Regions from separate parts of the Massilia sp. P2_C2 genome, predicted to be linked through region 2. Evidence: predicted binding sites of a transcription regulator. Region 2 holds the regulator's gene; the other holds the start of a gene.
The links. Region 2 encodes LexA, which represses DNA repair genes until DNA is damaged. Its sites were predicted from a motif close to ACTGTATNNNNATACAGT; they were not measured.
Positions count from the first base shown of each region.

Region 1 (3,711 bases), on a different contig from region 2:
GTAACGATAGAAACGCTGCACGCCGCCGAAACAGGCGTGTTCGCTGAGAAGTTCGGGCATGGCTCGGTCTTTGTGAGTTGATTAATAAACACAAGTATGCCCGGTCCGGCCGCCAGGTGCATCCCGCTTCAGATCATGCCCAGCGCGCCGAGGACCGCCCCGGCGGCGAGCAGCCACAGCAGGTGGATGCGCGTGCGCCAGATGACGAGGCCGCTGACGACGGCCGTGAACCACAGCGGCCAGTGCGCCCTCGCGTCGCCGCCCACCGAACTGGCCATGATCCACGCCGTCGACAGCAGCAGCGCGATCACGATGGGCGCCATGCCCTGCTTGAACGCGCGCACGGCGCGCAGGTCGCGGTTGCGGTGGCCCCAGCGCGCCGCGGCATACGTGATGACGGTGGACGGGGTCATGATGCCGACCATCGTCACGACCACGCCGAACAGCGCCGCGCCCGTGCTGCCGGCGTTCATGCCCACCTGCCAGCCCATCAGGGCGACGAACAAGACGTTCGGTCCCGGCGCCGCCTGGGCGAGGGCGATAGCCTGGTTGAACTGTTCCTGCGTCAGCCAGTGGTGCTGGTCGACGAGGAAGCGGTGCATCTCGGACGACGTCGAAATGGCGCCGCCGACCGACATCAGCGACAGCGTCAGGAAATGCACGAACAGGTTGAGCCAGTCGGCCCAGTCGAGGGTGAGGTGCAGGGGCGCGGTCATGCTTTCAGGCGGCGGTAGGTGAGGACGCAGGATAGACCGCCCAGCCCGAACAGGACCCAGGCGAGCGGGCACTTGAGCAGCGCCACGAGGATGAAGCCGGCCGCGCTGAGCGCGCTGCACCACGGCAGCGGTAACGGGTTCTTCTTCAGCGCGCCCGCCAGGCGCAGGCCGGCCGCGCCGATCAGGCCGGCGCAGACGGCGGCCATGCCGCGCAACGCGCCCGCGACCAGGGGACTGTCGGCGAAGCGGGCATGCAGCACCGCGAGGATGAGGACCAGCACGAGCGGCACCGCCAGCAGTCCGGCCAGCGCCGCCAGCGCGCCCGGCACGCCGAAATAGCGGCCGCCGATCATCAGCGACAGGTTGACCACGTTCGGCCCGGGCATGATTTGGGCGACGGCCCAGTCCTCGATGAATTCTTCCTGGGTCAGCCAGCGCTTGCGGTCGACCATCTCGCGCTGGATGACGGCGAGCACGCCGCCGAAGCCCTGCAGGGCCAGCAGCGTGAACGAGACGAACAGATCAGTGAGCGAGCGGGGGCGGGGATGGTCGGCAAGGTCGGGCGGCGCGGAGTTCATCCGAGGATTATCGCCGCGCCGCCCGGTTCATGTCCATGCGTGCCGGTATCCATCGTCGTGGGCCATGGATCAGCCGCCGCCGATCCCCCGCATCACGCGTCCGGTCCCTTCGCATTCGGGACAGATCTTGCCGTCGGCCAACTTGCCGCTGCCGCCGCAGGTTTCGCACAGGTCTTCACCGGCGCCCGGGGTGCCGGGTTCCGCTTCGTCGCCGGGTTTCATGTCGGGATCGGGCATTGCGCTCATGGCGTCCTCGTGATCGGTTGGGTGAAGGACCATTCTAGGTGCAGCGGGTTTTGCGGGGCGCACGAGAAATTTAATGGTAAATATTCTTGACTTTGGCCAAAGCTGGGAAATACTCGTTATGGGCAATCCCATCATTTCAATCCATCAAGGTCAGGAACTGCGATGAATCAAGACACCCTCGAGCTCGAAGACGGCCAGGCGACCGTCTCTTACCAGCGGCGCGATGCGAACCAGCGCGACGTCGTCGACCTGGGCATTGCCCTGCAGCAGCGCAGCAATACGATGTCGGCCGTGGAATATCTGCGTTCGCAAAACGTCGGCAACGACGTCATCGAACGGGTCCTCACGGAGCCGGGCCGGCGGCGCTCATGGTGTCTTTGAGTCTCCATGCACACGGCGTGTCCGACGATCGTAAACCATTGATTTTGTGAAGGTTGGCTTATTGCCCATGCATTGGGCAATTTGTTGAAACCCGCATTCCTGCTTGGTCTTGCAGTGTCAAGAGGGTGCTTTTCCACAACCTTATTCACAGTTTTTGTGGATATCTGACGTGGTTTTGCCACACCGACAACGTCGTGTCGGCCTGCTGGGCTTGCGCGGACTTGCATTAAGATACTGGACAAATGTACAGTTGAGCATCAACGCTCAACCATCATGTCCGCCACCGCAACCGCCATCTCCAGTCCAGCTTCCAGTCCATCCACCGCTGCCGATCCGTTCGCCGGCCTGAATCCCGAACAGCGTGCCGCCGTCGAGCATGACGTGGGCGCGGAGCGGGTGCGCCCGCTGCTCGTCGTGGCCGGTGCCGGCTCGGGCAAGACGAATACGCTGGCGCATCGCGTGGCCAGGTTGATCCTGGCCGGCGCCGACCCGCAGCGCATCCTGCTGCTGACCTTTTCGCGCCGCGCTGCCGCCGAGATGGGCCAGCGCGCGGCCGGCGTGCTGCAGCGCGTGCTCGGGACCAGGACGACGGCCGTCGCCAGCCTCCCATGGGCCGGCACCTTCCACAGCATCGGCGCGCGCCTGCTGCGCGAGTACGCGGGCCGGATCGGCCTGGAGGCGTCGTTCACGATCCACGACCGCGCCGATTCCGAGGATTTGATGGGCCTCGTCCGGCAGGAGATCGGCCTGGGTGCCGCGGCCGGCCAGAAGCGTTTTCCGCTGAAGGGCACGTGCCTGGCAATCTATTCGCGCGTCGTCAACAGCCGCGACCCGCTGGCGGACGTGCTGCAGTCTACGTTCCCGTGGTGCGGCGAGTGGGAAGAACAGCTCAAGCGGCTGTTCGGCGCCTATGTCGACGCCAAGCAGGAGCAGAACGTGCTCGACTACGATGACCTGCTGCTGTTCTGGGCCGAGATGGCGTCCGACCCGGAACTGGGGCCGGAGCTCGGCGCGCTGTTCGACCATGTGCTCGTCGACGAATACCAGGACACGAACCGCCTGCAGGCCGCCATCCTGCAGGGCATGAAGCCGGACGGGTGCGGCGTGATGGTCGTCGGCGACGATGCCCAGTCGATCTATTCGTTCCGCGGCGCGACGGTGCGCAACATCCTCGATTTCCCGCAGCAGTTCGGCGAGCCCGCCCGCGTCATCACGCTGGACCGCAATTACCGCTCCACGCAGCCCATCCTGGACGCGTCGAACGCCGTCATCGCCGCTGCGCTGGAGCGCCACGCCAAGACACTGTGGACCGATAAAGTGGCCAGCGGCAAGCCGCAACTGGTGCTGATCCCGGACGAGGCCGAGCAGGCGCGCTGGGTCTGCAACCGCGTGCTGGAGCAGCGCGAGGCGGGCATCAAACTGACGCAGCAGGCCGTGCTGTTCCGCGCGGCCAGCCACAGCGCGGCGCTGGAGCTGGAACTCGTGCGGCGCAATATCCCGTTCGTGAAATTCGGCGGCCTCAAGTTCCTGGAAGCCTCGCATATCAAGGACGTGCTCGCCATGCTGCGCTTCGCCCAGAATCCGGCGGGCAGGGTGGCGGGCTTCCGCGTCGTCCAGCTGATCCCCGGCATCGGCCCGGCAACGGCGGCGCGCTTGCTGGACGCCGTGGCGGCCGCGGCGGAGCCCGTCGACGCTGTCGACGCCTTTCCCGCGCCCGCGCGTGCGCAGGCCGAATGGGCCCAGTTCACGGCACTGTTCCGCACCTTGCGCACGCCCGGCCTGCGCTGGCC
Region 1 is NZ_JBFUDR010000333.1:443-4,153, forward strand. Features, by position in the region: partial or broken gene AC1DYX_RS26195 (alpha/beta hydrolase-fold protein) at 1-60, opposite strand, end outside; gene AC1DYX_RS26200 (chromate transporter) at 129-716, opposite strand; gene AC1DYX_RS26205 (chromate transporter) at 713-1,294, opposite strand; gene AC1DYX_RS26210 (hypothetical protein) at 1,364-1,540, opposite strand; gene AC1DYX_RS26215 (hypothetical protein) at 1,703-1,921, shown strand; gene AC1DYX_RS26220 (ATP-dependent helicase) at 2,195-3,711, shown strand, end outside.
Region 1: AC1DYX_RS26220 (ATP-dependent helicase) is a predicted target of LexA. The motif match lies at 2,155-2,172, and genes of this name have one in related genera.

Region 2 (3,711 bases):
CGGAAGCCCTGCAGAAATACACGAAGCTGGCGAATGCCGGCAACGTGATGGCCCAGCAGCACCTGGGCGAGATGTATTTCTATGGCGAGGCTGGCGCCGTCGACATGGACAAAGCCGCGCAGTGGTTCCAGAAGGCGGCCGCGAAGGGTAATGCCGTCGCCATCGCGTCGCTCGACCTGATCAGGCAGCGCGAAGCGCGCCGCGCCGACCTCGATTACTGGATTGCGAAATACGACGGCTCCGACCTGCGCACGAACGAATACCGTTGCCCGGCGCCGCGTTTCCCGAGCATGTCCAAGGTCAACGAGGAAATCGACCTGTACAGCGGCAAGATGAAGGATTGGGAGGCTTGCCACAACCGCTGGGTGAAATACCTGAATTCGTCCTTGCCGCTAACCAAGCGTATCCCGGAAGACATTTCCAAGCTGCTTACGAAGGACGAGTCGGACAAGGCGACCGCGCACCTGAAGGAAGTGGGCGATCGCCTGGCGGAAGACACGAAGGTCGCGGGCAAGATGGTCATCGCCGATTTCGATGCGTGGCGCGCGGGCACCGAGGCCTACGTCAAGGAACACAACGAGATGGTCAAGAACGCGCCGCCGCGGGATCCGGACGACAGTAAGTGATGTGTTGGCCTCCTGTTGAGGCCAGTGTGGCGGACGGGCGAGCAGCTAGCGCGGGCACGTGGCGTTCATGGGCCGGCCGTCGTTGGGTCTCGCCAGACGCGGGGTTCAGGTAGCGCGCGATCGCAGCCGCATCGCGGGTGGCCGCCGCCAGGTAGCCCGGACGATTTTCGGAAGACACCTGGGACGACAAAGCCTTGCTGTATCATTCGGCTCCYGAAAACGAAGTCTGCATATGCTCATCATCACCATCAAACAGGGCAAGGAAAAAAGCCTGCTGTCCGGCGATCCCTGGATTTACCTCTCAGTCGTCGACAAGGTCGAGGGGCGGCCCCAGGAGCGCAGCAAGGCCGGGTCCACGGCGGTCGTGCAGTCGTCGTCGCGCCAGTTTTTGGCACGCGCCGCGTATAACGCCAGGTCGCAGATCGCGGCCCGCGTCTGGACCTTGCGCGAGGACGAGCCGGTCGACCATGCCATGATCAAGCGTCGCGTGCAGGCTGCGGTCGCGCGGCGGGCCGTTGCCGTGCGCGGCGCCGATCCACAAGCCCTGACCCTGGTGATCGATGGCGAAAAAGACGGCCTGCCGGGGCTCCTGGTGCACAGCTATGGCGGGACCGCCGGTTACCTGGTGTGCCAGTTCAATGCTGCCGGTGTCGACGCGTGGAAGGTGACCATCGTACAGGCGCTGCTGGCGGCGACGGGTTGCCCCAACGTATTCGAACGCAGCGACGAGCTGCTGCGCAAGGGCGAGGCGTTGCCCGTCATTTGGCGTGCCCTGGCCGGCGACGAGCCGCCACAGCGCCTGATGGTGCGCGATGGTAAGCGCCTGCTGCCCACCGATATCYGCACTGGTTTCGTCTATCCGCGCTGAGTGAATTGGTCCAGGATGCAGCACCGGCCACCGGGTGGCGACCGGTCACGGAAAACTCAATGCCAGGACCGCAGCAGCCCGACCGCCAGCCCTTCCAGCGCGAACTCGTCGGTGCTCGGATCGACGGTGATCACGGAGAAATCCGGGTTTTCCGGCAGCAGCTCGATCGTGGAACCGGTCTTGCGATAGCGCTTGACCGTCACTTCGTCGCCGATGCGGGCGACGATGATCTGGCCATTCTTCGCATTGTCGACTTTCTTGACTGCGAGGAAGTCGCCGTCGCAGATGCCGGCGTCGCGCATCGACCAGCCCCTGACCTTCAGCAGGAAGTCCGGCTTGCTCGAAAACATGGCCGGATCGACGGAATAGGTCGCTTCGACATGTTCCTGGGCCAGGATCGGCGAGCCTGCGGCAACGCGGCCGACGAGCGGCAGCGACATCAGGTTCGGCGGGATCTGCGGCACGAAGGCCGGCACGGCCGGGGCCCTGGATTCGGCGGCCTGGCCGACGAGGCGGATACCGCGCGAGGTGCCCGGGGAGATTTCGATCGCCCCTTTGCGGGCCAGGGCCTGCAGATGTTCCTCGGCCGCGTTGGCCGAGCGGAAGCCAAGCTCCTGGGCGATTTCGGCGCGGGTCGGCGGGAAGCCGGTATTGTCGATGGCTTCCTTGATCAGGTTGAGGATCTGTTCTTGCCGTGCGGTGAGCTTAAGCATGTTCGTCTTGGTTGGTACGGGATCAGACTGTATTTTTGTACAGTATTGCGCCGCGCGCAAGGGGATTTCGGAGTTTTTTTGCGCTGCGGTACGCGGCGCACGTCCGCAACCTTTCGCGCTGCGGCAAACCATGGGCCGAAAGGGGCTGGCGTGGCCGGATGCATACGACAAAGATGGCGCACTTGACGTTTTTGCGGTTATAATGTTGGGCTTTCCCTTCCCACACTCGTCTTGACGCCGAGGTGGGCATTTGTTTAAACGTCCTTAAGGAGTGTTTCATGCGTCATTATGAAATCGTGTTTATCGTCCACCCGGACCAGAGCGAGCAGGTCCCGGCGATGATCGAACGCTACAAGACCACGGTCACCTCGCGCGGCGGCAACATCCACCGCGTCGAAGATTGGGGCCGTCGTCAAATGGCTTACCAGATCCAGAAGCTGCCGAAGGCACACTACATCTGCCTGAACATCGAGTGCGACAACGAGACCCTGGTCGAGCTGGAAACCGCATTCAAATTCAATGATGCCGTGCTGCGTCACCTGACCGTGAAGATGAAGAAGGCAGAAACCGCACCGTCGCCGATGATGAAGTCGGTCCAGCGCGAAGACGCAGCCAAGAGCCACCGCGCCGAGCAGGCCGCCGCTCCGGCCGCTGCAGCCTAAATCTCGCGGGAGCACCGGGCCTTAGTTAATACTGCTAAGTGAACGAGCTGTCCCTGGTCGCAAGCATCACGGAACGCGACACCCTGCGCTACACCCCGGCCGGCATCCCCATCGTGGGCGGCATCCTGCAACACGGATCGACGCAGACGGAAGCGAGGGTCGACAGGCAGGTCGAATTCGAGATTTCCGCGGTTGCCGCGGGCGAGATTTCGGGACGATTTGCCAATGCCGAGTTGGGCGCGATGTACCGCTTCACGGGATTTTTGGCCAGGAAAAGCCGTCACAGCAAAAGCCTGGTGTTTCACATCATTGATTTCAGTGCCGCCGCATAAGCGTTGCGGACACGTTTATAGATAGATACAGGAGCCTCAAAATGGCATTCGGTAAAAAGTTCGACAAAAACAAAGCTAAGCTCAAAGAGAAGCGCAAACAGCAGAACCCGCTGTTCAAGCGCAAGAAATTCTGCCGCTTCACCGCCGCAGGCGTGGAACAGGTTGACTACAAAGACGTCGACACCCTGAAGGATTTCGTCCAGGAAAACGGCAAGATCATGCCGGCACGCCTGACCGGTACCAAGGCGCACTACCAGCGTCAAGTGGACACCGCCATCAAGCGCGCCCGTTACCTGGCTCTGCTGCCGTACACCGACCTGCACAACGCTTAATCGTCGGCTACGACATCGAAGCATAGTCAGATTACTGGAGAATAAAATGCAAGTTATCCTGCTAGAAAAAGTCGTCAACGTCGGCAACCTGGGCGACGTCGTCAAGGTCAAGGACGGTTACGCACGTAACTTCCTGATCCCGCAAAAAATGGCCCGCCGCGCAACGCAGGCTGCCGTG
Region 2 is NZ_JBFUDR010000038.1:14,029-17,739, reverse strand. Features, by position in the region: gene AC1DYX_RS07040 (tetratricopeptide repeat protein) at 1-626, shown strand, start outside; gene AC1DYX_RS07035 (class I SAM-dependent rRNA methyltransferase) at 859-1,494, shown strand; gene lexA (transcriptional repressor LexA) at 1,551-2,207, opposite strand; gene rpsF (30S ribosomal protein S6) at 2,486-2,869, shown strand; gene priB (primosomal replication protein N) at 2,908-3,201, shown strand; gene rpsR (30S ribosomal protein S18) at 3,243-3,533, shown strand; gene rplI (50S ribosomal protein L9) at 3,580-3,711, shown strand, end outside.